4 regions of the Sporosarcina sp. P19 genome follow, and region 1 is predicted to be linked to each of the others. Evidence: riboswitches for the same ligand, from Rfam matches in the RefSeq annotation. Region 1 holds a riboswitch; each other region holds the start of a gene.
What was found. A riboswitch is a leader RNA that binds a small molecule or an ion and turns the genes downstream of it on or off. The one in region 1 is predicted to bind S-adenosylmethionine.
Positions count from the first base shown of each region.

Region 2: linked by a shared signal. The riboswitch ahead of CSV74_RS09685 (methionine biosynthesis PLP-dependent protein) and the one ahead of CSV74_RS09100 (MFS transporter) in region 1 are both predicted to bind S-adenosylmethionine.
Region 3: linked by a shared signal. The riboswitch ahead of CSV74_RS08945 (bifunctional homocysteine S-methyltransferase/methylenetetrahydrofolate reductase) and the one ahead of CSV74_RS09100 (MFS transporter) in region 1 are both predicted to bind S-adenosylmethionine.
Region 4: linked by a shared signal. The riboswitch ahead of metA (homoserine O-acetyltransferase MetA) and the one ahead of CSV74_RS09100 (MFS transporter) in region 1 are both predicted to bind S-adenosylmethionine.

Region 1 covers NZ_PDYR01000007.1:14,694-22,170, reverse strand. Annotated here, with positions in the region: gene CSV74_RS09115 (bifunctional diguanylate cyclase/phosphodiesterase) at 1-2,518, opposite strand, end outside; gene CSV74_RS09110 (DUF421 domain-containing protein) at 2,884-3,399, shown strand; gene msrA (peptide-methionine (S)-S-oxide reductase MsrA) at 3,583-4,113, opposite strand; gene CSV74_RS09100 (MFS transporter) at 4,429-5,679, opposite strand; SAM riboswitch class I at 5,802-5,892, opposite strand; gene CSV74_RS09095 (molybdopterin oxidoreductase family protein) at 6,233-7,477, shown strand, end outside.
Region 2 covers NZ_PDYR01000007.1:138,985-146,461, reverse strand. Annotated here, with positions in the region: gene CSV74_RS09720 (LutC/YkgG family protein) at 1-218, opposite strand, end outside; gene CSV74_RS09715 (LutB/LldF family L-lactate oxidation iron-sulfur protein) at 221-1,642, opposite strand; gene CSV74_RS09710 ((Fe-S)-binding protein) at 1,667-2,386, opposite strand; gene CSV74_RS09705 (FadR/GntR family transcriptional regulator) at 2,542-3,264, opposite strand; gene CSV74_RS09700 (methylated-DNA--[protein]-cysteine S-methyltransferase) at 3,270-3,797, opposite strand; gene CSV74_RS09695 (DMT family transporter) at 3,803-4,117, opposite strand; gene CSV74_RS09690 (DMT family transporter) at 4,120-4,455, opposite strand; SAM riboswitch class I at 4,611-4,711, shown strand; gene CSV74_RS09685 (methionine biosynthesis PLP-dependent protein) at 4,792-5,922, shown strand; gene CSV74_RS09680 (glucose 1-dehydrogenase) at 6,068-6,829, shown strand; gene CSV74_RS09675 (hypothetical protein) at 6,917-7,099, opposite strand; gene CSV74_RS09670 (type 1 glutamine amidotransferase domain-containing protein) at 7,319-7,477, opposite strand, start outside.
Region 3 covers NZ_PDYR01000006.1:153,517-160,993, reverse strand. Annotated here, with positions in the region: gene metH (methionine synthase) at 1-982, opposite strand, end outside; gene CSV74_RS08945 (bifunctional homocysteine S-methyltransferase/methylenetetrahydrofolate reductase) at 963-2,825, opposite strand; SAM riboswitch class I at 2,909-3,020, opposite strand; gene CSV74_RS08940 (hypothetical protein) at 3,185-3,382, shown strand; gene CSV74_RS08935 (biotin transporter BioY) at 3,511-4,110, shown strand; gene bioB (biotin synthase BioB) at 4,110-5,111, shown strand; gene CSV74_RS08925 (CtsR family transcriptional regulator) at 5,436-5,906, shown strand; gene CSV74_RS08920 (UvrB/UvrC motif-containing protein) at 5,918-6,469, shown strand; gene mcsB (protein-arginine kinase McsB) at 6,459-7,477, shown strand, end outside.
Region 4 covers NZ_PDYR01000009.1:52,888-60,364, forward strand. Annotated here, with positions in the region: gene gdhA (NADP-specific glutamate dehydrogenase) at 1-1,327, opposite strand, end outside; gene CSV74_RS16765 (hypothetical protein) at 1,709-1,852, shown strand; gene CSV74_RS10810 (LysM peptidoglycan-binding domain-containing protein) at 1,903-3,186, opposite strand; gene CSV74_RS10815 (spore coat protein) at 3,334-3,969, shown strand; gene CSV74_RS10820 (HAD family hydrolase) at 4,072-4,731, shown strand; gene CSV74_RS10825 (YetF domain-containing protein) at 4,770-5,474, opposite strand; gene metA (homoserine O-acetyltransferase MetA) at 5,541-6,449, opposite strand; SAM riboswitch class I at 6,542-6,648, opposite strand; gene CSV74_RS10835 (AbrB/MazE/SpoVT family DNA-binding domain-containing protein) at 6,799-7,068, shown strand; gene CSV74_RS10840 (thioredoxin family protein) at 7,192-7,477, opposite strand, start outside.

The DNA.
Region 1 (7,477 bases):
CTATTTTCAATGCATTTATTGGTAAGTTTTTCAAATAACCTAAAGAAGAATAGCCTGTACCAAAGTCGTCAATGGACATGTTGATGCCGATTGCCTGTAATTCTTTCATTGTCTGGATAGTCAGTTCTGTATTTTTAATGATTTGGTTCTCCGTAATTTCAAGACATAAAAGTTCCGGTGATACCCCTACTTCATCTAATATTCCTTTAACTGTTTGGAATAAATTATTTTGTTCAAACTGACGGGCCGATAAATTTACGGATACTACAATTGGTGGATATCCTTTTTCTTGCCAGTTCTTGATTTGGTTACACGCACTTCTGATCACCCACTCTCCGATAGGAACGATTAGTCCCGTCTCCTCCGCCAGCGCAATAAACCTATCCGGCGAGATCAATCCTTCTGTTGAATGATTCCATCTTAATAACGCTTCTGTTCCAATGATAGAACGTGTACTATAATCAATTTGAGGTTGAAAATAAAGTTCCAACTCCCCATGATCAAGCGCTTTATATAAAGCATTTTCAAACTTTACATTTTCAAATGTCCTAATATCCATCGCCAAATGATAAAATTGATAGCTGCTGCCAGATACGGTTTTAGACTGATACATCGCGATATCGGCATTTTTTATTAATAATTCCGCCGTCTGCCCATCTTGCGGATATAAACTGATCCCTATACTGCTATGGATATGCATTTCATGGCCTTTTAGATTGAAAGGCTTGTTGAATTGATCAACAATCTTTTCCGCCACCTCTATCACTTCTGCTTCGGATTCAATACAAGGCAAGTAAATAATAAATTCGTCCCCGCCTTGACGAGAAGCTGTAGCGCCCTCGGGGAGGCATACACATATACGTCTTGCTACATGTGTCAATAAAATATCACCATAGCTATGCCCTAATAAATCATTAACTGATTTGAAACGATCCAAGTCCATGAACAGTACAGCTGCTTTTTCTTTAAGAGTATGAGCAAAACTCAACCCCTGTTCCATGCGATCTTTTAAAAGCACCCGGTTGGGTAAATTGGTTAAGCTATCATAATACGCATGGTATCTAATTTCTTTCTCCATCTTCTTTCTTTCAGAGATATCTTTAAATGTAACGACATCCCCAACGATCCTCTCTCCTTCTTTGATGGATGATCTAACATATTCTACAGGGAAGCTGGATTGATCTTGCCTAAAGAATATAACTTCATCATTGTTCGTATTGTTTTCATTGTAAATAATATTGACAGGTTTACCTATTAGCTCGTTCTTAATCTTATACCCTAGCATCATGGCTGCGGCTGGATTACAAAAAGTAATAACGCCATGTAGATCCAGCCCGAATATCCCTTCACCTGCCGAATGAAGAATCAGTTCTTTCTCTCGGCTAATCCGCTGTAATTCTTTCATGGCCGTTTCAAGTTCGTTATTCTTTTCCGTTATCTCTGCGGTCCGCTGTTCTATGATCAACTCTTGCTTTTCCATATTCAATAAGTTCAATAAAGTGGAAGCCGTTGTATCTACAATAGATTGCGTCAGTTGCTGACTGGCCTGGGAGTAATTCGGACTCCTTTGTTGAAGGTCTGCAATAACTATTAAACCCAATACTTTCCCCATGGAAACGATAGGAAGAATAAACATCGATTGAATACCGAAGTATCGACATACTTTATGGTTCACTCGATCATCTGCATAGACATCGGGAATGTGTTCTGCTTTTTTAGATGCAATGACTTCTTGGAACACCTTATCATTTTCATCGTCAAACTTTATCTCGTCATGGGATTTTACCCACGCTTCTGCAGACCAATTACTATTACGATTAATGGTTGCAGGCTTAATCTTCATATGCACCGATGGATCGATTAAATGTACACCTATATTATTGTTTCCAAGCACTCTTTCTATATATAGAAAACATATATCCAGTGCTTCCTGCATGGTAGAACAGAGTGATAAATCGCGAGTTATATCTAACAATAATTGCTTTTCCTGAATAAGTTCTTCTTTATTCGTTAGCAGCTTGGCATTCTGAATAGCAACAGCAGCCATATTGACATAGGACTGAACTGTTTGAATCTCAAGCTCCGTTAGATTCATTGGTATTCCATAGTCGAACAAGAACACTAATCCAAATAATTCTGTCTCTACAGTAATGGGTAAAACTAATAGAGATTTTATCTTAAATCCTTCAACTGCTCTTGGATCGGGTCGATGATCTTTGGATGTATCCGGTATATATATCGTTCTTTTCGTTTCAATTACTTCTTTCGCCAATAAATCGAAGTCGGTATCAATTATATGCATATCGAGTGTCATGCCGTTGATCACTTCGGGCTTTCCTACGAACCCCCTAAATGATCCGTCTTGTTGTGGCAAATAAATTCCAACCGAGTCACATCGGACAATCTCTTCTGATATAGCAGTAACTACGTGATTCAGTACTTCTCTTAACTCTAACTTTGAATTGATTAACTTTGTTATATTCGCTAGACGAAGATATCTTGTTTGATCCTTCACTATTCGTACCTCCTCTGCTCAAGTATTCTTTATTTATAGTGTAGTAGATACCCTCATCTGAATCGAGAAATAACATCTTACTCTATTATTCGAAAAGATATTCAAATAGCCTTTCAATAGATGTGAACCATCTATATTAAATATATAACGAACAGGAATATTTTGTATAAGCATAAAGTAGCATTCATAAAATACTCCCTCAGCAGTAAAGTGGTTACCAAAAGGATAAAAGTTTAGATTTTTAGTTTCTGAGCAAGTATATTACACCTCCTACTCCCAAACAGGTGCAAAGTACCCACGAAAGAAAGTTTCATCACAATGTTGTAGGGGAATGATAAATTAACTAAGTCAAATATTCGAGGTGTATTATGTTCTTTAATGGATGGGAAACTCTTCTACGAACTGTTGTAGTCGGTGTTTTAAGCTATATAGGATTAATTTTCATTTTGCGTATATCAGGTAAACGTACGCTTTCCAAGATGAATGCATTCGACTTGGTTGTGACAGTCGCACTCGGGTCAATCTTAGCCACCATTTTATTAAGTAAAGACGTAGCTCTTTCGGAAGGTTTGACCGCTTTCATTGTTCTGATAGGTATGCAATATATAGTTGCCTGGTCATCTGTTCGATTTCGAATTATTAGCAAACTGATTAAATCAGAGCCAAAACTATTGTTTTATGAAGGTAGTTTTTTGAAGGAGACAATGAAATCAGAACGAATTTTGGAAGAGGAAATATTCCAAGCCGCACGTTCCAGTGGCTTAGGCTCTCTTGATGATGTGTCGGCCGTCATACTAGAAACTGATGGCAGTATTTCTGTCATTCAATCTGAAAGCCAAACCTCTTTTTCTACACTGTCCAATCTTATAAAGGATAAGAAATAATTACTTAAAAGTGTCTGCTTGAAACATTTATAAGTGTTTCCATAGTACTTACTACTAAAAAGGGTTGCTTGTTTTTTGAATTCAGAGTTCAATGTTGTACGGGTACTTTTTATTAATTCCCCCATTTCAAACAAAAAAGGCAGCGCTTTATGAAAACGCATGCCCACTTTATCATTCCTATTATTATCCCCAGTGCTTGGCTATGAATTCATTGCGCCCTGAACGTGCACGGTTATCTGTGTAATGTTCCTCTTCTTTTATGTAATAGTCTTGATGGTATTCTTCTGCTCGGTAGAAAGTTTCTGCGGGGCGGATTGTCGTGACGATAGGCTTAGTAAAAATGCCACTTGCAGCTAGGTTTGCTTTCGACCTCTTGGCAATTTCCCGTTGTGCATCTGTGTAATGGAAAATGGCGGTTGTATAGGATGATCCGCGGTCGTGAAATTGACCTTCTGCGTCTGTCGGATCGATTTGTTGCCAGAATACTTCGAGCAATTTCTCATATGGGAATAAGACAGGATCAAACGTAATTTCAACAACTTCTACATGACCGGATGTGCCTTTTTTTACATCTTCATACGTTGGATTATCGAGATGTCCGCCCATATACCCTGACACGATATCTTGGACGCCTGGCCATTCTTTAAACGGTTTCACCATGCACCAGAAGCATCCGCCTGCAAATGCTGCTTTTTCAAAATTCTTTTCAACCATTGCGAACATCTCCTTTATTATGAATGCGCGTGCCCAACTTCCCTAAAACCAACGACACATCTGCTTTTTTAAAGGAAGTTGAAAACAATCCAAATAGTTTTTAACCTCTTTTTGATTGGGCACCTGTTACGCCATACTATCATCTTTTATCTCTTTCCATCTATTAATAAAAGTCCCTCTAATCTATAACAAAAAGATAGAAAGAATTATCCACATATCCTACAATCTAGATCAATAGCATGTTATTTTTCAAATTGAATGTGAGTATTTCATCTATCGACGACTTTGTCAATCACCGGCTAGCCCAAGGTGATTTTACGAGGTAACTAGCAAAGTTTTCTCCTTTATCTTTCCACCTTCTTCTTCCGGTATACGAATGAATTTAACGATAATCGCACTCACTAAGTAGAGAGCACTGAAAATCCACACGACCCCTTCTGCTCCAACAAGCCCGATAAATGTCAAGGCAATCGCAGGAGCTACGAATGTCGATAGACCCGCAGAAAAATTCAACACGGACATTGCCGCACCTTTATCTTCACCCGCCACGGATGGTACTAGTGCACCAATCGGAACGTAGCCTGCTACTAAACCGCCCCAAATGAATCCGACAATGCTCGTCATAACAATGCTGCCATTTGTAATTACTGGTATATAAAATAATAGTGGCGTGAATATCGCACAACCGATACCACCAAACCAAATAATTGTGTTTTTCCAGCCGAATTTATCTCCAATGAAGCCGAACACTAAATTAAAGATAATGTTTCCTAAGAAAAATGTACCCCATAATTGTAGCCAAGCAGTTGTTTCAATACCGTGCTGTGCCATATGCATTGGTAAGAATACTGGGAATCCATAAACGCTTAAGCTATTAATAACGCGGACAATCCCACCTGCAGCAACCCTCGGATTCGATTTCAAAATGGTGATACCTTTCAATAATTCTTTGACTGCTTCTTTTTTGTTTGCGAGTTTTTTCTTTTCAAACTTGTCTTTATTGACCACTATAGCTAAAACTGCACCAAGACATACCCAGAATATAGATGTCCACATAGTATTGATGTAACCGAAATGTTGGATTGCAACACTTGAATACCACGCGCCAAGTACCATCATTCCCGCACAAAAAACAAACCAGAACCAACCAACAGCAGAACTCAATTTACTTTGTGGTGTTTTATAAATGACCCATGTTAAGAAGGAATAAGCAAATAGCGGATAACCAAAACCTTTAATAAAATAAGTCAGAAGCATAACCGGATAATTCATCGTTGAAAAACCATATGTAATAAACCCTGCTGTACCGATAATATAGACGGCTAACCCAATTGCCATTGTACGTTTCGGCCCAAAAACATCTACGCAGACGCCTGAAAACCAGGAAGACAGCGCAATCGAGACTCCGTATACTGTGAATATAGCTGCTGATTGTTGAATGGTTAATCCACTTTCAATTAAGAATGGACTTAACCAACCCGCTTCAATTCCATCTCCCATCATGAACAACATAACACCGAAAAAGCCCCATCCTAAGTTTTTTGTAATCCCTATTTTCTCCAACATATCAATACTCTCCATTCCTGCTTATGTATTTTGCATTTTCTTTAGAAAATAAAAAACCTTCCCGTAAAGACGGAAAGAGTAGTTGGCAATTATCGCCAGCGCAATATAAATATGCGATCCTCTTTCTATCTCTCAAGCTACGCTTGCTGGATTTGGCACAATGATGTTGCCGAAGTTTCATTGGGCCAGTCCCTCAACTTCTCTCGATAGAAAATAATATGAAATTGGTAGAAAATTATTAAAATTGAACTAATGAAGTTACTGTACATAATAATTAATTCAAAGTCAATTGATTATGGGAACTTTCTAAATATACTATCTCTAATATGGTATACTAACTCACATAAACTATTTGTTTGAGTCAATTTACTAATAGAGTATTTTTCATCAAAATCAGAAAAAAGGTTGATTTACACTTCAACATACGCTTTCCTCTACCCCAATGGATGTACTCTATTTTTAATAATTATTCGATTATTAAGCTTCAATAATATTAGGATTTCATAGTAAATTTTGTAATTGCAAAATTAAATCGTTAGAAAGGACTTGTGTAATGCAATCGTATATTGATGTAGAAAATGGTATCGTTCCCTCGGTTTGTTCTCTTGATTGTCCAGATCAATGTGGATTGCTTATTCATAAAGAAGCCGGGAAAATTGTTAAAATTGAAGGTGATCCTGAACATCCAGTCACAAAAGGAAGTATTTGCAACAAAGTTCGGCATATGGCTGAAAGGATTTATGATCAAAATCGAATTACAACCCCTTTAAAACGCATTGGGGAAAAAGGCGATGGTCAATTCGTTCCAATCAGTTGGGAAGAGGCCATTACAACTATTACAAATCAGTGGAATAAAATAATTTCTGAAGAAGGTCCAGAATCGATTCTTCCTTACAGCTTTTATGCAAATATGGGAAAACTCAGTTCTAAAGGAATGGATCGTCGTTTCTTTAATCGCCTTGGTTCCAGTCAACTGGACCGGACGATTTGTTCAGTCGCCGGCGAGGCCGGCTACAATTACACAATGGGCGGGCGTTATGGAACGGATCCAGAAGAGATGACGGAAACGAAATTATTTATTTTTTGGGGGATCAATGCGGTTAGTACCAATATGCACCAAATCATGATTGCCCAAAAGGCGAAAAAAAACGGCGCGAAAACTATTGTCATTGACGTCCATAAAAACCAAACTGGACGCATGGCTGATTGGTTCATTCCCATTCTACCTGGAACTGATGGAGCGCTTGCACTCGGAATTATGCATGTTCTTTATAAAGAAAAGCTAGTCCATCAAGCTTTTTTGGAACAGTACACAATCGGTCATGAAGCGCTCAGCGAACATGTAAAGTACTACAATCCGCAAAAGGTTTCCACTATTACGGGCGTGCCGGAAGAAGATATTTATAAATTGGCACGAATGTACGGTAACATCTCTCCTTCCATGATACGCATTGGCAATGGATTGCAGCATCATGATAATGGCGGCATGATCGTTCGGACCATTACTTGCTTGCCTGCTTTGACTGGGCAATGGGAATTAAAGGGCGGAGGAGCAGTCAAATCAAATTCCGACTATTTGACGCATAATATTGCCGCATTAGAACGGCCTGAACTTCAGAAAAAACCAACGCGGAAATTCAATATGAATTTATTGGGACAAGCATTACTGAAGGAACAACAACCGATTCGCTCTTTGTATGTCTATAATAGCAACCCCGCCGTTGTCGCACCGGATGCCAATAAGGTCCAGGATGGCTTAGCACGCGAGGATTTGTTTACGGTGGTCCATGATTTGTTT
Region 2 (7,477 bases), 120 kb from region 1:
GACAACGATTCTTTTGTCGTTTCCACGATATCTGTATGAATTCGCTCGCATTGTACACGTAATACTTCGAGTAATTCATCTATTGAAGCATCCGCTAACACTGTGCGTTGAGGCTGATGTTTCCAGATCGGTTTTTCTACTTTCTCTTTGGGTTCTCGACCTAGTTGTGTCGCGATGGTTTGTAGAAATGTGGCGCGGTTTTGAATTGATCCTACCATGCTTATTTGCCCCCTTCCTGATCATAGAACCAGTCACGGAAACGCGTATTTCCGACAGCCGGGAACTCCCGTAAATCTGTCCAGTCTTTCAGTGGTCCCGGACCTTTTGAAATTCGGTCATTTTTCGTCAATGGTTTCATCGCAGTAGATGCTACCTTTGATCCCATAGAGTACAACGGATTGGAAGAAGCACCGATCCCAAATGCTTTCATTGCCAGTCTTTCGGAAATAGGTGATCGACCTTCTTCTTCCACAATAATGCGTCGATGTGTATGAAGTAGTTCGTGAAGAGGGATTTTCACCGGACAAGCATCCGTGCACGCTCCGCAAAGCGTGGAAGCAAAAGGCAACTCCTTGAAATCGTCGTAACCTCCAAGCAATGGCGATAGCACAGCACCGATCGGGCCTGAATAAATGGAGCCGTATGAGTGTCCGCCAATATGACGATAAACAGGACACACGTTGACACACGCAGCACATCGGATACATTGCAACACCGACTGAAATTCTGTCCCTAAAATTTCAGAACGACCATTGTCGACGATAACTAAATGAAATTCTTCAGGACCATCTACGTCCCCTTCATCTCTAGGACCTGTTAACGCCGTGACATAACTCGTCAATTTTTGACCTACTGCACTTCGTGTCAATAAGCTGACCAGTACTTCGAATTCTTCAAAGGAAGGTACTACCCGCTCCATCCCCATTACCGTAATTTGTGTTTTAGGCAACGCAGAGACTAGTCGTGCATTCCCTTCATTCGTCACGAGGCTAATTGAGCCCGTTTCAGCTATCGCAAAATTGCAGCCAGTAACACCTATGTCTGCATCCAAGAATTCTTGACGCAGTTTTTCACGTGCATGCAAAGCTAATTCTTCAGGTTTAGAAGTATTTTGATAATCTAACTTCTGCTCAAAAACTTCACGAATTTGTTCTCTGTTTTTATGAAGTGCTGGCGCTACAATATGTGAGGGTGGATCATGATCATCTACTTGAAGGATATACTCGCCTAAGTCTGTCTCTATGACTTCGCATCCAGCTTCTTCTAGAACGGCATTTAGATTGATTTCTTCTGTTACCATGGATTTCGACTTCACGACTTTTTTGCCATCTTTTTTCTTTATGACATCCCGAACATAATCACTCGCTTCTTCAGCTGTCTTCGCAAAAAATACATGACCACCACGTTGTGCAACATTTTCACTTAGCTGATATAAATAGTAATCCAAGTTTTCAAGAACATGCTGACGAATTTCTTCTCCGTGTGAACGCCATTCTTCCCAACTACCTAACTCTTCTGCAGCGTCTAGTCTTCTGCCATGCAAACGTTCTTGTGCACTCGCCACTGCCTGTCTCATGAAATCATCTGAAATATTATCCTTTGTTCGATCTGTAAAGTTTTTCTTGCTGAACTTCATCGCCATTGCTATCACCTCACTTTTTTTAATTTACTCGTGATTATTCAATACTTGTGCGATATGCATAACCCTGATCGGCTTGCCCATACGCTCTGCACGCCCTCCAATATTCATGAGGCAGCCACAGTCCGCCCCAATTAAATAATCTACCTCTGTCGCCATGGCACTATCGACCTTCTCATCTACCATCTGTTCAGAGATATCTCCCATCTTAACGGAGAATGTTCCGCCAAATCCGCAGCAATTATGCGCATTGGGTAAAGGGATCATTTCCAGTCCTTCCACTTGATTCAAAAGCTTTCTCGGTTCTTCACTAGCGCCTAGTAATCTCGTCATATGGCAAGACGGATGATACGTCGCTTTTCCTATCAATTTTGCTCCTACGTTTTCCACTTGCAATACATTTACAAGGAACTGAGTGAACTCATACGTTTTATCTGCCAGCTCCTGTGCTCTTGGTAACCAATTGTGATCATCTTTGAATACATCAGGATACAATTTAAACATGGTCGCACAAGATCCTGAAGGTGTGACAACATACTCCGCATTTTCAAATGTCTTAATCATATTCTTCATTGCTGATTTTGAATTTTCTACGTAACCGCTGTTATAAGCAGGCTGTCCGCAGCATACTTGTCCTTTTGGAAACGATAATTCACAGCCTTGTCTCTCTAATACTTCAACCATGTCTTTACCGGCTTCTGCATAGAACATGTCTACAAGACACGTTATAAATAAGCTTACTTTCATCTCACTTCACTCCTTCACTATGACAACGCACGCAATCGACAGGTCATCAGATGACTAACATTTTACATAGCATACTACAAAGCTCTTTCAATTGACAGAGCATTCATATATTTGGCTATAAAAAAATTCACTCAAAAGAAAATGAGTGAATAATGTTATTCTTTTACTGACTTCCAATGATTTATTAGAACAGACTCCACATTCAGAAGATGGGCTTGCATAGTACTTGATGCAATTTCTGGTTGCTGTGATTTAATCGCTAAAAATATGGCCTCATGCTCATCATGCAAACGCTCTACTGTTGCAGTCTCCGAATATAGGCAAATACGACGCGTCTCTCTCATCGATTCACTCATCAGTCCCGCAACTTGGCTCAACAAGTTTACCAACAACGGATTTTTTGTTGCTTCTGCGATTGCAAAATGAAAGTCCAAATCCGCTTTTTCACCTAGCAAAATATCCCCGGCATGCTGTTTCATTTCATTGAGTGCTGTTTCCATCTTTTTCAAATCGTATGATGTACGGGATTCTGCTGCATTCGCTGCGGCTCCGGTCTCAACTATTTTTCTCACAGCTAATAAATATTGAATATCCTGTTGATTCATGAGCATGGCACTCTGTAACGGGAAGATCATATCGACGGGTGAGAATTCCTTGACATAAGTCCCCTCTCCCTGTCGCATTTCAATAAGCCCTCTAGCACGTAATGTTGATAAGGCCTCGCGAATTGTTGATCTGCCAACAGTAAAGTTTTCAGCCAGCTGCTGCACAGAATCCAATTTATCACCTGGCTTTAACTCTCCGGACTGAATGGAATCCAATAAACTATCCGCCACTTCTTCATATATTTTCTTCGGTTTAATTTGCTTATATTTCATGTTGCTCACTCCGTCCTATCACTTATCAAGCGCGATTTCTCCAGTTGTAGCAGGTTCCTTTTATGCTTTTTCCCATCTCGATAGCCTGACAATCCTCCACTTTTTGCAATCACACGGTGACAAGGCACCACGATCAATACAGGATTCTTGCCTATTGCAGATGCTACAGCGCGAACAGCTGATGCTTTCCCTATCTGTTCTGCAATTTCTGAATAGGTTACGACTTCATCATAGGGTATCTGTTGTAGCATTTCCCATACTTGCAGTTGAAATGGTGTTCCCTTTAAATCAAGAGGCAGCGCTAAAAGATCGTTAGTCCTCCCCGAAAAATACCCTTTGAGCTGATTGCTATAGACTTCAAGCTTTGCTTCGTCTTCCTTTAATCCTTCATTATCAAGTCGCTTAGCCCAATCCTTCAGTTGTTCTAAACTATTTTCGGCTAGCCCCACGTAGCAAAGTCCCTTTTCTGTAGCAGCTAGTATTACTGACCACCCGTCGAAATTAAATCGTGTCCAATAAACCAGTGTGTCCACTCCCTTTATCCGAATAATTTTAAGCCAACAGCACCGAGAATAATGAGCGATAAAAAGAAAAGGCGTTTGACGCTAGCAGATTCTTTGAATATTAAAATCCCCATCAATACAGCTCCAGCTGCTCCTAAACCGGTCCATACTGCGTAGGCTGTACTCATCTGAATTTCACGCATAGCAAGAGACAGGAAAACAAAGCCGAAACCAAATATCCCGACAATGAGTAACAATCTTTTAATAGAACGTTTTTGTAAATAGTAATTGATGCTTACCACACCAAAAATCTCGCCGAGACTGGCAATAGCCAAGTACACCCAAGCCATCGTCATCCACCTCCTTCAGTATCTACTTGTTCATCTGTAGTCAACTTGATGCCAACTACCCCGATGACAATTAATCCTATAAAGGTCAGCGTAACCCATGTGAAACCTGCTTGAAAGACGAATATATCCACCAAAAGGATTGCCGCGGCTCCCGACCCGGTAAAGACTGCATACACCGTGCCTGAAGGTAATTTTTCGCATGCCTTGATAATGAAATAAAAGCTTAATACAATGGCCACACCTGTTCCAGTCCATTGAATTGCCGTTTCAGAGTAACGGAGACCGACTACCCAGAAAATCTCTATAACAGCCGCTAGGGCGACATAACTCCAAGCCAAAATAAATATCTCCTTTCTGTCATGAATAGCTCTATAAGTATAGCAAATCTTTTGCTATAACAAAAAATCAGCCGATGACGATAAAAGGAAGCTTGCTTCTAGTATATCCGCATGATAGAATAAATCCGTCAACAGTTTTTCCTATATTGTGAATATTCTTATCGAGAGAGACGGAGGGATAGGCCCAGCGATGTCTCAGCAACCAGCCTCAGGCACGGTGCTAATTCCAAGGGTGACACCACCTTGAAGATGAGAATACTGTATACACTTGTATGTTCGAGGGCCTATTCGAAAAGAAGAGGTTCTTTTTTATTTTGCTGGGGGGGATGGATATTCATGACAAACAATGGATTAGAAACCAGATTAGTACAACTCGGGAACCACAGTGATGAGAAAACCGGAGCAGTCAATACGCCTATTTACTTGTCTACAGCGTACCACCATGAAGGTCTAGGGAAATCGACAGGATATGATTACACACGAACAAAAAATCCTACGCGTTCTATCTTAGAGGATGGTATCGCAAACTTGGAATCCGGTGATCAAGGATTTGCGTGCAGTTCCGGAATGGCAGCCATTCAACTAATTTTATCCTTATTTAAGTCAGGTTCAGAACTACTGGCACCTGAAGACTTATATGGCGGCACCTATCGTTTATTTAATCAATATGAAGAGACGTACAATGTTAAGACGCGATACTTATCGTTCGATGATGTTTCAGAAGTCGAGCAAGCGATTACTGATCGCACAAAAGCAATCTTCTTAGAAACGCCAACAAATCCATTAATGCAAAACATAGCAATTAGGACGTATGCTGAATTGGCGAAAAAGCATGGCTTATTGCTAATTGTCGATAATACATTCCTAACCCCCTATTTCCAGCGACCTATTGAAGAAGGCGCAGATATCGTCATTCATAGCGCAACGAAATATATCGGTGGACATAATGACGTACTAGCAGGTTTAGTCGTCGCAAAGGGTGAGGAATTATGCGAACGTCTATTTACTAACCATAATGCGATTGGCGCTACATTGTCCCCTCTTGATTCATGGCTTGTCGTACGTGGTCTGAAAACATTACATTTACGCATGAAACAGCATGACGCAAATGCAAAAGCGATGGTATCTTATTTAGAACAAGAACCTCTCATTGTCGACGTGCTCTACGCTGGAATCGGTGGTATGTTGTCATTCCGAGTAAAGAATAGTGAATGGGTAGGACCATTCCTTGAAAACATGAACCTCATTTCATTCGCCGAGAGTTTGGGCGGTGTGGAAAGCTTCATCACGTATCCGACTACACAGACGCATATGGATATCCCATTAGAAGAACGTAATCGCCGTGGGGTGGATGATCGTCTGCTACGTTTCTCGGTCGGCGTAGAAGATGTAGAAGATATAATTGCTGATGTGAAACAAGCACTTTATGCTGCAAAGGAAGTAGTAGAAGGCGTAAAAGTTCAATAATATGAAACAGCACAACTCGAACCGTCAGTACAACCCTGACAGTTCGAGTTTTTTTACAATCAAAACAAAAGCTAAACCCTTCAATAGTTAGACGTTAAAGTATATAATGAAATAAGAACGCACGAATAAATTGGAGGCGAGTTTGTTGAATCGACTAGAAAACAAAGTAGCAGTAGTAACTGGCGCAGGGTCTGGAATTGGACGAGAAATTGCTGAACTATATGCGCGTGAAGGTGCAAAACTCATCATCGCAGATATGAATATAGAAGGTGCAGAAGAAACTGTCCAGACGATCAAAAATGCTGGCGGTGAAGCGCTAGCAGTTAAAACCAACGTAACAGTTGAGGAAGACGTACAAAAAATGATTGATACAGCAGTCGAGCAATTCGGTACACTTGATATTCTAGTGAACAATGCCGGTATTATGGACAATATGTACTCTGCGGCTACAGTGCCTGATGAAGTATGGGATAAAGTATTAGCAATCAACACAACAGGTGTTATGCGTGCAACTCGTAAAGCATTAGCTATTTTCGAAGAGAAAAAAGCAGGTGTTATTGTCAACATGGCTTCTATTTCAGCGGTAACAGGTGGTCGGGGCGGACTAGCCTACACTGCATCAAAACACGCCGTTGCAGGGATGACAAAAAGCGTTGCTTCTCAATACGGTCCGTTAAACATCCGCTGTAACGCAATTGCCCCAGCACAAATCCCAACTAATATTACAAACGGCTTGACTCAACCAGATGCATTCGGCATGAAGCAAGCACTAAGAGGCGTAAACATGATGAGCCGTCCTGGAACAAAGGAAGAAATCGCAAGCATTGCGCTATTCCTTGCATCAGATGAATCCTCTTATGTTAACGGTGTCATCATGGAAGCTGACAATGGATGGTCTGCATATTGAGATTTAATCTCTCGTAGAAATAAGACTTGGAAATATTTGATTACATTAATACAAAAAAGCATCCAAAATTTTGGATGCTTTTTTGTATTAGTGAGCTTGATGCCATTTTTTCTTTTCACTTGCATAGACGACCGCTGCCGGTGCTGCGATAAACGCAAGTGCCGCCATTCCGGCGAACATACCTGTCAGTTCTTTACTTCCAAAGGAAAATCCAGCTGCTGCACCTAATGCAATCCCTGCTAATACCGCCAATGCAACAATCTTATACATGTTAGATCCCCGACCTTTCATTTGTAAGACGCGATCGTCTTTCCGATTTATTCGTTGCTTTTAGCATACTCTCATTGAGAACCTTTTTCAAGTACAATTGAGAATCTTTTTCAACGAATGTTAAAATGTATGGTTATCGTATGTTGTAAGTAGCGGTTTAATGTGCAGAAGACACAAAAAAACGTCAAGGCTTTTACACCTTGACGATCGAAGTATTTATTATTTTTCTAAAATTTTTAGTGATTCGCGATTAAAAGCTGGAATATCGTCAGGTGTACGGCTTGTTACAAGTTGGTTCTGACAGACTACTACTTCTTTGTCTGCGTATTTTGCACCTGCATATTCCATATCTACACGAATGGACGTATATCCTGTTGC
Region 3 (7,477 bases), on a different contig from region 1:
AAGGTTCAATCCCTGAAATGGCATGACCAAGAGGATTTTCCGGCATCTTGCGTGGAGACTTATCTTTTACTGCCTCACGAATTGCGCGAATGTGATCAGGCGTTGTACCGCAGCAACCGCCAACCATGTTCAACCAGCCTTTTTCAGCGAAGCCTTCCAGCTTTTTCGATAGAGATTCAGGAGACTCATGATAATGTCCTTCTTCATCTGGCAATCCCGCATTTGGATAACAAGTTACATAGCTTGTCGCTAAGTCAGATAATGAACGCAAATGGTCCGTCATGAATTCAGGACCTGTCGCACAGTTTAAGCCGACCGAAAGTGGGTGGACATGTTCAATGGAAATATAGAACGCTTCAATACTTTGTCCAGCAAGTGTTGTACCCATCGGCTCAATCGTCCCTGATATCATGATAGGAATTTCACGTCCAAGCTCTTCGAACGCTTTTTTAATACCAATCGTTCCGGCTTTCACGTTTAGCATATCCTGACTCGTTTCCATCAGTATCAAGTCACTGCCAGCTTCTACAAGAGCTTTTGCCTGCACATAGAAATCATTGGATAGTTCATCGAACGTAATGCCGCCTGTAACCGAAAGCGTCTTTGTTGTAGGTCCGATCGCACCTGCGACAAAACGTGGCCATTCTGGTGTAGAAAACTTCGCTGCACTCTTTTTCGCGATTTCCACAGATTTTGCATTAATTTCATCTGCACGATGACCGAGTGAAAATTCATTTAAGACAAGGGGGGTACCACCAAATGTATTTGTACAAATGATATCAGCACCAGCTTCTAAATATTCATCGTGAATTTTCTCTAAAACATCGGGGCGTAACACACTTAGGTATTCGTTACATCCATCATATTCTTCTCCGCCGAAGTCTTCCGTTGAGAAATCTTCCGCTTGCAGCATCGTCCCCATCGCACCATCAATGATCAGGATTCGTTTGTCTAGTTGCTCTTCAATAGGATGTCTCTGCATGTGTTAATTCCCTCTCCTTCTTCTTCTGATCTATTTCCTTAATATACTCATACAACTCTAATGTCATATCGTAACGGAGGAATGGTGTGATGATATACAGCCCATTAAAATACTGCGCTGCTGTATCAATCAATTCTTTTGCGATTTCAAGACCCGTTTCAGTTGATTTTTCACGGTCATCTCCACATTCACGCATTCTTTCCAACACATCTTCTGAAAGCTTGATACCTGGTACTTCGTGATGCAGGAACTCTGCATTTCGTATATTTGTCAATGGCATGATGCCAATGAAGATCGGTGTATCCAAGTGTTTTGTGGCTTCGTATACATCGATAATCTTTTCTTTCGTGTATACCGGCTGCGTGATGAAATAGTCTGCACCCGCTTCAATTTTCTTCTCGAGTCGTTGTACAGCTCGATCAATTACGCGTACGTTCGGATTGAAAGCTGCTGAAATAGAGAAGTTTGCTTTCTTGCGCAATGGCTTACCGGAGAACGAAATCCCTTCATTCAATTTCTTAATTAACTGCAATAACTCCATGCTGGATACATCGTAGACGCTTGTTGCACCGGGGAAGTCGCCAACTTTTGTCGGATCGCCTGTTACAGCTAGGATATCGTGAATGCCTAATGCATCGAGTCCCATCAAATGTGATTGTAAGCCGATAAGATTGTGATCACGGCACGTTAAATGTACAAGCGGGCGGATATTATGTTTCATCTTAACGATTGAGCCCATCGCCATGTTGCTGATGCGAGGGGAAGCAAGGGAATTATCTGCCATTGTTATAGCATCAACTCCTGCGTCATATAACACATTTGCACCCTTGATATAATCTTCTGTTTCCAAGTGGCGCGGTGTATCTAGTTCTACAATTACCGTACGCTCTGTTTTCGCTTTTTCATGAAGAGGTTGATGTTTTGTAGGTCCCGCTTCATGAATCACGATAGGCTTTTCCGGATGTACGACCTTTTCTGTGATAGGTGCAAGTCGCGCTAACTGTGTTTTCGCTGCTTTAATATGCTTAGGTGTTGTCCCGCAACATCCACCGATCAACCGAACGCCTTGATCACGAAGTAATACAGCAGCGCGTCCGAAGTATTCTGCTTCTGATTCATAGACAATACGCCCATCTTCCACATCTAATAGACTGGCGTTTGGATATGCGGATAAAAATGCTTTTTCCGGTAATGTAACATTATCGAATGCTTGAATCGTGTGGTAAGGGCCTAAGCGACAGTTGACACCTACGATATCTGCTCCAAGAGATTCAAGTTGATGAAGTGCATCATTTAATGAAAGCCCATTCTGTAATACGCCGGGATCATGCATAGAAACTTGTGCGATCAATGGAACATCCGTGATTTTCTTTAACGTTGTCACAACAGATGATAACTCTTCAAAGTCGTAATATGTTTCCAATAGAAGACCATCCGGATCACCTGCCAATAATGCATTGGCTTGTTCTAGTACGACTTTTTCTATTTCATCCAATGTAGCATCGCTTTTACGTATGCCACGCAGGCCGCCAATTGTACCGAGTACAAATTGTCCCCCAGGTGCTGCTGCGCGTTTTGCAATTTGAATGGCCGCTTTATTGAATTCCGTTACACGACTTTCTAATCCGTAGCGAGCTAATTTGTTCGCATTTGCACTGTAAGTGTTCGTCTGTATAATATCTGCGCCGGCTGCGATGTAGTCTTGGTGAATCTGCTCTATAATTTCAGGCTTTTCTACGTTTAGTTCTTCATAACAGTAATCAATTCCGTAAGAATATAAAATCGTCCCCATTGCACCATCTGCCGTTAAGACGTTTGTTTGTAGTTTATCTAGCAATGACATAATTCCATCTCCCCTTTGCTTTTTCTAATCAAAAAAAGCCTTCAAGTATATTAGAAGGCTTTGTAATCTCAATGACTAGTTCCCTCTCATCTTTTCAGAGTGTCAATTTGACAGACTGCTGGAAGTAGCACCTTGCCTATATGGCTGGTTGCTGAAGCGTCGAAGGGCCAGTCCCTCAGCTTCTCTTGATAAGATATGTTTCTTATTCAATTATTTAGATTATTCTAACCACATCATAGCGGCTTTGTTGGATATCGTCAAGTGAATGTTTGGTGAAGTTCGAAGTGCGGAGTTAGAGCATAGAGAAATTGCGATATATATGCTAAAATCAATGAAACAACTCGAAAAGGTGAGGAATTATGCGATTCTTTAAATACTCATTTCCAATCGCTGTTCTTGTAGGTACAATTGCTTGGATTATGATAGGTAGCAATTACGAAGAAGTTGCTTATGATATGCGAGTGTACATTACAATTGCGGCTGCTATATTCAGTGGTTTGATCTCAAGCGTTTTGTTTCGTAAAGAAAAAGAAGAACAGATTGATGAGAAGAAGTAGGCTGTCAGCATTTTGCTGCAGTCTTTTTTTATTTGTTTTTATGGGTTAACTATAAAATAAAAGGTGTTGACATATTGTGTGTTAACTATTATTGTTTTTATGATAACTAATATAAAAGAGGTGACATGATGGCGACAGCAACGGAGAGGCAACCGGTAAGTAGGTTTAGTGCATTAACCATTGTATACAGTGGGATGTTCGCGTCATTAATGATGATTGGAGCAAATATTACATCCTTTGTGCCGTTTTTAGTAGTTGGTGGAGTACCTATTACATTGCAAACGTTTTTCGCAATCTTATCAGGACTATTACTTGGCAGTCGTCTAGGTGCGTTATCTATGACGGTATATATGTTAATAGGATTAGCAGGTGCACCGGTCTTCGCTAAATTTTCAGGCGGCTTCGGTCAGATCTTGAGTCCGACGTTTGGCTTTATTCTTACGTTCATTTTAATAGCTTATGTAGCCGGGAAGATTGTCGAGCGAAGTCAGACCATGCCTGCTTATATAACCGCGGCACTGGTCGCTACGGCAATCAACTATATAGTAGGCACAAGCTGGATGTATTTTGCGTACAAGATGTGGGCTGCTGCACCAGACGTGTTTACCTACAAGATCGCATGGCTATGGATGATGCCTCCGTTGCCAAAAGATCTAATTCTGGCTGTACTGTCAGGCATATTCGCGTTTAGAATCTCAAAACACTTGAAAGTGAGGCGTACGCTATAATGAACTACCAAAGGCTGGCTACTCAAGTACTGGAAGGGCATGAAGTAACTGATGAGGAATCACTCGCAATATTGAATAGCCCAGATGAAGATTTGCTATTATTACTGCACGCGACGTACTCGATTCGATCACATTACTTCGGAAATAAGGTAAAGCTGAATATGATCATCAATACGAAATCAGGATTATGTCCGGAGAACTGTGGTTATTGCGCACAATCCATCATTTCAAAAGCACCTGTCGAAAAGTATGCGATGATGAAATCGGAAGAGATACTAGAAGGTGCAGAACGTGCTGCCGCTAATAAAGCGGGCACCTATTGCATCGTAGCAAGTGGACGGGGACCGCGTGACAGTGAACTGGACATAGTCATTGATTCTGTTAAGCAGATAAAAGAAAAACACAAAGGAATGACGGTATGTGCTTGCCTAGGTATTTTGAAGCCAGGCCAAGCAACCCGTTTGAAAGAGGCGGGCGTAGATCGCTACAACCACAACTTGAACACATCCGCAGAGCATCACGAAAGTATAACTACATCGCATACATACGATGATCGTGTAAACACTGTAGGGTTGGCCAAAGAAGCGGGCATATCTCCATGTTCAGGCGTCATCGTTGGCATGCGGGAAACAAAGCAAGATATCATCTCCATGGCGCGTAGCCTACGCGAACTGGACGCAGACTCAATACCTGTGAACTTCCTGCATGCAGTTGATGGAACACCATTAGAAGGGACATCAGAACTGGATCCACGCTACTGCATAAAAGTCCTGTGCCTATTCCGCTATATCAACCCTAGCAAAGAAATTCGTATTTCGGGTGGACGTGAAGTCAACTTGCGAAGCCTGCAGCCACTAGGCCTCTACGCTGCAAACTCTATCTTCATCGGTGACTATCTCACAACAGCCGGTCAAGAAAATGATCAAGATCAAAAAATGCTTGAAGACATGGGCTTCGTAGTCGATCTCGAACCGTTGCGCAAAGAACCTATCACTATATAAATAGAGAATGAGTAAATATACGTATACCTTGTGCTGAAGACAATCCGCTATGTGGATCTGTTCTTCAGTTTTTTCTATTCATTCAGAATTCTATTTAGGAGGATTGCAGTAGTTGGCCGTAAGTGAAAAGTATTCGTCTTGTTTTTGTTCGGTGACTAATTGAATAATTAATAGCCTGTTGTGACAACCTAGCAACAGGTTTCCTTTTAACGTAATCATGTATACATACAAACAAATGAATTGCATCCTGCCTGATTTCTGCGATACAATCAAGTCAAAGATAGTCAAAGTCAACTAGATGAACGAGCGAAAAGAGGTGACGAGATGCGTAATATTTCTGACATTATAGAAGGATATTTGAAGTCGATTATAGAAGAGGAAGATAGCGCTTCTATTGAAATCAAACGAAATGAGATTGCTGAGAAATTCCAATGTGTACCATCACAGATTAATTACGTGATCAAAACCCGGTTTACCGTCGAGAGAGGCTACGCTGTTGAGTCTAAGCGAGGAGGCGGAGGCTACATCCGGATTTACAGGGTACGTACCAACTCCCGCAAGGACTTACTTGAACAAGCGTTAGAGATTTTAGAGAGTGAAGCGTCATCTACTATGGCGGAAGATGTCATTATCCGTTTAATTGAAGAAGAAGTCATTACAGAACGTGAAGCTAAACTGATGCTTGCTGCAGTAGGCCGTGCTACTCTGCGTTATATGTTGCCTGAGCGGGATGCGTTACGTTCACGTATTCTTCGCGCTATGTTAGTTACATTAATTTATGAAGAGATAGAATGAGGTGAATTTCAATGCTTTGTGAAAACTGTAAAGAAAGACCAGCTACTGTAGTGTTTAAACAGGAAACATCAAATGATGTAATAGAGCGTCATTTATGTGATAAATGTGCATTTTACTCACAAACATTTTCTTTCAGTCCGGATCAGGAACCGTTATCAATTCAACAATTTCTAGCACATTGGTTAGGTGGTTCAGAGTTATTTCCGGAACAAAAAGCCGATGAAAGATTACCGGATGGTCCGAAATGTCCGAATTGCGATTTGACCTTCCATCGTTTCCTCGATATCGGGAAGTTTGGTTGCGCTGTATGTTATGAAACATTCAGGGGGCAACTGCCAAGAGTGTTTGCCAAACTGCATAATGGGCATACCCAACACCGTGGAAAGATTCCCGTATCACTTAATGAACGTTTTGCTTTAAAGAAGAAGCTTGAAGACATCCGTATGAAAATGCGGGAAGCTGTAGAAAACGAACATTTTGAAGAAGCGGCAACTTTGCGTGATGAGGCGAACCAAGTGAAACAGCAACTGTCCGATGGAGGTGATGATCAACATGTCATTTAAAAAATTCATCAAACAGGAACTGACAGGTTGGATGGTGGCGGAAGGTGAGCATGCTGACATCGTCTTGTCCACAAGAATCAGGCTAGCTCGTAATTTACAAGATTATCCATTTCCGATAAGTGCCTCGCAGGAAGATGCGAACGACGTTAGCGAAGCATTGGATCAGGCAGTCGAGACGATGCAGAACCATCATTTTACAGGCATCACAATGGAAGATTTGTCTCCGCTTGAACGCCAGATTTTAGTCGAGAAACATTTAGTCAGTCCACAGTTGATCAATCCTAAAAAACATGGATCCGTTTTACTGTCCGAAGACGAAACAATTAGTATTATGGTGAATGAAGAAGATCATATTCGCATTCAATGTATTTATCCGGGTTTTCAAATAGATCAGGCATATGAACACGCTGATCGAGTAGATAGCGAACTTGAAGTGAATTTGAACTATGCTTTCGATGAAACATTCGGCTATTTGACAAGTTGTCCATCTAACACCGGTACGGGAATGCGCGCCTCAGTCATGATGCATTTACCTGCATTAACCATCACTAAGCAAATCGAGCGAATTATACCCGCGATATCAAGGCTTGGAATGGTCGTACGTGGAAGTTATGGAGAGGGCAGTGAAGCACTCGGTAACATTTATCAGGTTTCCAATCAAATCACACTCGGCAAATCAGAAGAGGAAATCTTGAAAGACTTAGAGAGTATTTCAAAACGCTTGATTGCACATGAAAAGAAATCACGTGAATTATTATTGGCTAAGTCAGAAGTTCACTTGGAAAATAGATTATTCAGGGCGCTCGGGACACTGACTCATTCGCGAATCTTGCCGTCAGCAGAAGCGGCAAAATGTTTGTCTGACGTCCGTTTGGGTATAGATTTAGGTATCATTGAAAATATTGATATGACAATTTTGAATGAATTGATGATTTTCATGCAGCCCGGTTTTCTGCAGCAATACGCGAAGGCAGAATTAACATCTGATGAACGAGATATCCTTCGTGC
Region 4 (7,477 bases), on a different contig from region 1:
TAGCACCCATTACTAGATTGCCTGGTTTACCGTAGTCCGTCGCTGCATTACTGCAGTCTTTATAGATATTCTGCATAACCTCTTTCAAATGCTTATCTACTTGTTCTTCTGACCACGATAGACGCTGGCTGTTCTGAGACATTTCCATAGCGGAAACAGCTACGCCACCCGCATTGGCAGCTTTAGCTGGTGCGAATAACACATTGTGTTCTTGGAAAATGACAATTGCTTCAATCGTACATGGCATATTTGCACCTTCACCAACTGCTTTAACACCATTTGCGATTAGCATATGTGCAGCAATTTCATCAATTTCATTTTGTGTAGCACATGGTAGTGCAATATCACATGGAATAGACCAAATTTCCGTACAATTTGCATGATACTCTGCATCAAGATGTTCTTTCGTATATTCCCAAATACGTTTATTGCCGTACTCTTTTAGTTCTTTCACTAATTCAAGATCAATTCCGTTCTTGTCGTAGATATAGCCATCAGAATCACTACATGCCACAACTTTCGCTCCAAGTTGCATAGCTTTCTCCATAGCATACGTCGAAACATTACCTGAACCTGAAACTACAACAGTTTGACCTTCCAATGAAAGATTGTTTTCTTTCAGCATCTCATCAACAAAGTACACTGTACCGTAACCAGTCGCTTCTTTACGACCAAGACTTCCACCATGATCAGGATTTTTCCCAGTTAAAATACCTGCTTCATAGCCACCTTTAATCCGGTTGTATTGTCCAAATAAATAGCCGATTTCACGTTTACCAACACCAATATCTCCTGCTGGCACATCGATGTCCGGTCCAATATGTCTGCTAAGTTCTGTCATGAAACTTTGCGTAAAGCGCATGACTTCACGATCAGACTTCCCTTTTGGGTCGAAATCAGATCCACCTTTACCTGCCCCGATTGGCTGTCCTGTTAAAGCATTTTTGAAGATTTGCTCAAAAGCGAGGAATTTCATAATACTATTATTTACAGATGGGTGGAAACGAAGTCCTCCCTTATAAGGTCCAAGATCACTATTGAACTGAACGCGGAAACCTCTATTTACTTGCACCTTACCTTTATCATCTTCCCACGCTACGCGGAAGGAAATAATTCTTTCTGGCTCTGTAATTCGTTCAAGAATTCCGTTTTCCATGAATTCGGGATGCTTAGCAAAGACGGGACGAAGAGAATCAAAAATCTCTCTTGTCGCTTGTAGAAATTCCTTCTCATCTGGATTCCTTTTTTTCACCAATTCATATACATTATGAACGTAATCATTTGCTCGTTTGCGATTATTATATTCTACCTCATCAACCTTTGTCATCTGCGATCATCCCTTTCCTTAGTTGTTAATTAAAAACTGTTGACTGACCAGTCGCTCATTTACTCAGTGACTATGATTTCAAAATACTTGTATGTTAAAAGAGTAAATTCTACTAATATAAATTGAATTTTAATTGTTCGAAATATTTCTTTGTATTCCAATATTATCACTGAAAAGATAGCAAGTTACAAGATTTTTTTAGAATATCTCAATTTTGACTTAACTTTTGTGTCAATTTTATGTACTATATTAAACTTTATCATTTACATTCGACTGAATTCATAGTATTATTAGACTATTCAAACAAACTATGTGAAGTTCTAAATGTAAGCGCATACACATATTAGTGAGAACAATACGAAAAGAAAGAGGCGAAGCGCCATGACAAAGAAAACAGGTACAATTCGATCAATCCTAGGAGCGAACCTCCTCCTCATCATGACTTTTGCTTTCCTACCTGCTTTACTCGTAAATCCAGATATGGATGTGTTCCAAAGCGCTATGAAATTATTAAATAACGAGTGACAACTCATATGACAGAGCCTTTCCTTTTATTTAAGGAAAGGCTCCTATATTTATCGCTTGCGAATAGTAAAGCGATCTTCTAATAACAACCAATTTTGCGGGAATGCTAGCCCGAGTTTCCAGTACATGATTCCACGCAACTTAAATTTCTTCAGCAAGTTAAACTTTTCGTTGATGCTTCGTGCATCTTCAAACCACACTTCATGTTCGGTTCCAGTTTCATCGTAATACGTATAATGTGGCGCTTGGGCTAATGCGTCGTATTCAATAGCGACATTCTGCTCGATTGCTAGATTAGTCGCCATCCGTGGACTTAATGCTCTGGCAGCTTTACTGTCCGATTGACCAAATGGAGCTGTCCAATCATAACCGTATAGATTTTGTCCTAAAAACACTTTTTCATTCGGGATTTGACTTACGGCATATTCCACTACTTTTGTGACTGGACCGATTGGGCTCACAGCTTGTGGTGCACTATACGTATATCCCCATTCATACGTCATCAATACAACGAAATCTGCAATCTCTCCATGTGCTTTATAATCATGGGCGCCATAAATACCTGTCGTTACTTCCCCAGCTTTTGGTGCAAGTGCTGTGGAAATTGTCAGGCCCGCTTTATGAATTTGATCACGCGCATTACGTAATAATTGATTGTATAATTCGCGATCTTCAGGGAATAATAACTCAAAATCGAAGTGAATATCACTATAGCCGATTTCTTTTGCTACTTCAATGGCACTTTGAATCATTTGGTTTTGTGCAGCTTGATCGGTAAAAATTACATGCGCTAAATCCGCACTGAAGGAATAGTTTTCTAAATTCGTCAGCACTAGTATATTTTCAGTACCTGCATTTTTGGCGATAGTCGGAATATCTGCTAGAGCTGGTGCTTTGAGTGAACCGTCACGTTGTACTTCATAACTAAACATCGCGAGATACGTGAGACCATCCACACGTTCACGAACTTCCGCCAGCATATCTTGACTGACAGGATTACGCGGTTCTACATATAATAATGAATCAATCAACGTTTTCACTTCTTGTGGTATATACAAACGCTGACCGATCATTAACCTTCTAGTAGGGTCGATTGCATTAATTTGCGCCAAGCGCGCAACTGTTAAACCATATCTCTGTGCAATTGTATATAGGCTATCTCCAGGTCGCACCCAGTAATAAGAACCTATTATTGGAATGACAAGCGCTTGTCCCACAGCTAATCGTATTTCGCTTTCTAATTCATTAGCATCTGCTATTTGCTCGTATGGCACACCGTATATGTTACCAATTTCATATAAACTCTCCCCTTGCGAAACTACATGAATCTGCATGTATCCCCACTACCCTTCTTGAGTTCTATCCTTATGATATGATGTTGCGTTACGAACTATGCATGAGTCGTGAATGCCATTTCATATGTATAGGATTTCGATGATTTCACATACTACTCTCGATGTACATGACAACTGAAGGAGGAAATAAATTTGACAAATCAATTTGAAACATCTCAACACATGCAAGGTGGACAGGTACCCCCATCGATGAATCACGGGGGACATGAGTTATTTGATGTTAAAGAGATATTAAGCGCGACCGTTGGAGCATTGAATCAAGCAATGATTTTACGTCCACATGTCCAAGATCCAGAACTTCTCGATATTCTTGATCGACAATACCGATTCACGCTGGATGAGTACAATATCCTTGTCGAAAGTTTTAAGACAGGCAAAGATCCTTCACATCCTACACAGCGCTATCAAATGAAAGCAGGCAGCGATTTCATTTACGGCATGAAAGAAAAAGCACCGTCTAAACCTATTCAATCTACAGGTGAAATTAGTGATGAAATCATCTCCGGTTTTTTGTTGGGCGCTACAAAAGAAGGCGCTACAGGCAAAACGGCTGCTTCATTAGAAGTATGTAATCCAGTCGTTCGCCGTGTACTTGCAGATTCTGTGCCCAACTGTATAGAAATGGCATATGAGTTGTCCATTTACCAAAACAAACATCAATATTATCAAGTTCCACAATTAAATGATCAGGATATGAATATGTTACTTAATTCTTTTGCGCCTTCGCAAGGTCAACCGGGTATGCCAAACAACCTTCAATAAGTTAACGATTCAAGCAGATGGAGTTTTTCTCCATCTGCTTTTTGCTTTTACACTCGTTATATTTGTATACTAAGTAGAAGCATACAAAAGAGGAGTGTCTATATGAAAGTTGCGATCTTTGATTTTGATGGTACGTTGTACACTAAAGAAACCTTTAAATTACTCATGGAGCAATTAAAAAATCATCCTACGTACAAGCAGTATTATAGAAAGTTCTATCGTTCGATATTACCACTTTACATTCGCTATAAATTAAAAATACTGCCTGAATCTGTCATGAAAGAGCGCTCGATGCATCTTTATCTTAAAGCCTTAGACTCATTAACGATGAAGGAACTACATGAGTTTTTCAAAGGCATGCATAACGTTATGATGCCGGACTTTAACGAACAAGTCATCAATCGACTGGAAAAGCACCGAAAAGATGGATACCATGTCTTGCTCGTTTCTGGAGCCTATACTCCTTTCTTAAAAGCAGTTACAAGTCACCTGATATTTGATCGAATTATTGGCACAGACATCCCTTCAAATGGCGAACAACTTGCAATGGATCAGCCCTTATTACATATTCAAGGTACACGTAAAAACGAACAAATTTACCAAGCACTACTAGGAGAAACTATCGACTGGGACAATAGCTTTGCCTATGGAGACAGCATTTCCGACCTTCCAGTTTTAGAGAAAGTTGGCTCTCCTGTAGCAGTTCGTCCAGATGAAAAACTTGCTACTGTGGCCAAACAAAGAAATTGGGAAATATTATAAAAACGCGAAGAGCTCTGATTATGTCAGAGCTCTCCACGTTAAGTCGATTTTAATGTATTAATATATAAACTACCATCTGTCTGAATTTCTGCATAGAGAACATGCTCAGGCTTAGAAATCCCCTGCTTTTTTAATTGTTCTGTTAGCCAAGTATCGGTCAATTGAAGCTCTCGCATACTTTTCTCTTCTACTTTCCCATTAGTAATAATTTCAGTCGGAATATATTTGGGCATTGGTGATGGTGCTTTGACATCTTTCTTTGTCGCATATTTCTCACCCTCATTTAGCATGACACTCAAATTACCATTTGTTTCGAATATCGCGTAATTGACATCCTTCATTGAAAATACCGACTGCTCTCTAAGCAACATATTTAAATCATTGAAACTCAACCGTAATTTACGCATGGAACCTTCTAGAATTTTTCCATTTTGAATGACAATTATCGGTTTATCATCGAGTAATACGCGAAGTTTGATGGATTTGAATGATAAAAAGTTAGCAATAATCGTTAACACTGCCCATAAAACCATTCCATATAAGCCATTTAAGAAAGGTGTTTCAGACTCTCCCGCCAAGTTGGCTGCAATCGAACCAATCGTTATGCCTGTTACATAATGAAAGAAAGTCAGCTGAGACACTTGTTTCTTCCCCATGAAGCGCGCTAAGATCAACAGTACAATAAATGAAATCACCGTTCGTAAAGTCATTTCCCAAAAAGCCAATTCCCAAAATTCATTTATGTTCACTGCATACACCTCCAGTAGTCGGAGTATGTGCAAACTATAGGAATTTATACTGCAATTCTTTTAACTCCAGTTGTAAGGAGTTTTTTGGTAGACGTAGTAATTAAGCCAATTAGAGAATAATAAATGCGTGTGGGAACGCCAAGTATTCATAGGTTCTTTTGATGGATCATCATTCGGATAATAATTTACAGGAATGTCAATATCAGAACCTTTTTCTACATCGCGAGCATATTCATCCCCCAAGGTATGTGCATCGTACTCTAAATGTCCAGTTACCATAATATGCTTTGCGTCATTTGAGATCACAATGAATGCACCTGCCTCTTCAGAAGCGGAAAGTAGAGTCAAATCGGGATGACTCTTTATTTCTTCTAATGAAACCCCCGTATGGCGTGAGTGTGGCGCTACAAATACATCATTGAATCCGCGTGCCAAGTTCACTGTCGGATCGGTAATATCATGTGAAAATACTCCAAAACATTTCTTTGATAACTCGAACTTGTCAATTCCGTAATGATGATAAAGGGCCGCTTGTGCCCCCCAGCAAATATGGAGCACTGATGTAACGTTCGTTTTTGTCCATTCCATGATCTCTTTTAACTCTTTCCAATAGACTACATCTTCAAATTGTAAAAGTTCGATTGGCGCACCTGTGATGATCATACCGTCAAAACGACGAGCTTTAACATGTTCAAACGTAGTATAGAAGGTTTCTAAATGAGTCTGACTGACGTTTTTTGAAACATAGGATGCTGTATTGAGGAATGTGACATTCACTTGTAATGGTGTATTTCCAAGCAATCGAAGCAATTGTAACTCGGTCTTCTCTTTTTCAGGCATCAAGTTCAAAATCAAAATATTGATTGGACGGATATCCTGTGTTGTGGCACGTTCTTCATCCATAATAAAGATTTTCTCTTCTTTCAATAATTCTCCTGCTGGTAGATGTTTCGGTATATTAATCGGCATACTATTTCCCCCTTAACGTTCTATTATTACTAATTCTATACAAAAAACCCTCATTTCTATTAGATAAGAAAATGAGGGTTGACTGTTCACCGTTCTTATCTCTCAAGACAACAATCTTGTTGGAGGTAGCACCTTCCTGTATGCACAGAGGTTGCTGAAGCTTCATCAGGCCAATTCCCTCAGCTTCTCTTGATAAGAAATATTTAATTACTGACTATTATAGCATTAATAATTTAATTGTATAGCAGAATTATCAAATTGTTCTGCGCATTTTAGTTTTGTAAATTGTAGATGGTCTATTTTTGTGTATAATAGAAAATACCAACTACTTTTCTTCGAGGAGGAGCTTATGAAATCTTTAGGTATAGTTCGTAAAGTTGATCATCTCGGCAGGATTGTCATTCCAAAAGAACTTCGGAATTCTATGTCGCTCGATCAAGGTGACCCTATCGAAATTTTCGTAGAGGATGACAGAATTATATTGAGAAAATATCAGGTCAACAGAGCATGTTTTATCACCGGCGATGTGATGGATGAAAACAAGCAATTGTCGAACGGTCTATACATCAGTCCACGAGGCGCAAAAATCCTTATAGAGCAGCTGAAAGATTTCACATAATACAAATATATAAGAACTATTGTAGAATCTTTTCTTATAAAAAAGGACCGAAAACAACAGTTACAGTTGTCTTCAGTCCTTTTGTTTGATTGTCTCTTGATCCACTCACAGAGAATTATTGCATTACGTTAAACTATTAATAAACTCCTCAATCTCTTCTTTAGTTTTACGATTCTTACTTACCAAACGACCTTTTTCTGTTCCTTCGCTAAATGCCACGAAACTAGGAATACCGAATATATCCAACTGACTGCAAAGGTCTATAAATTCATCACGATCAACCGAGATGAACTCATACTCTGCAAACTCAGTTTCTAGTGTAGGCAAGAATGGTTCAATCACTCTACAATCTGGACACCAGTCTGCAGTGAATAAGAAAATTACTCTTTCTTCCTGTTTAAGTTGCTCA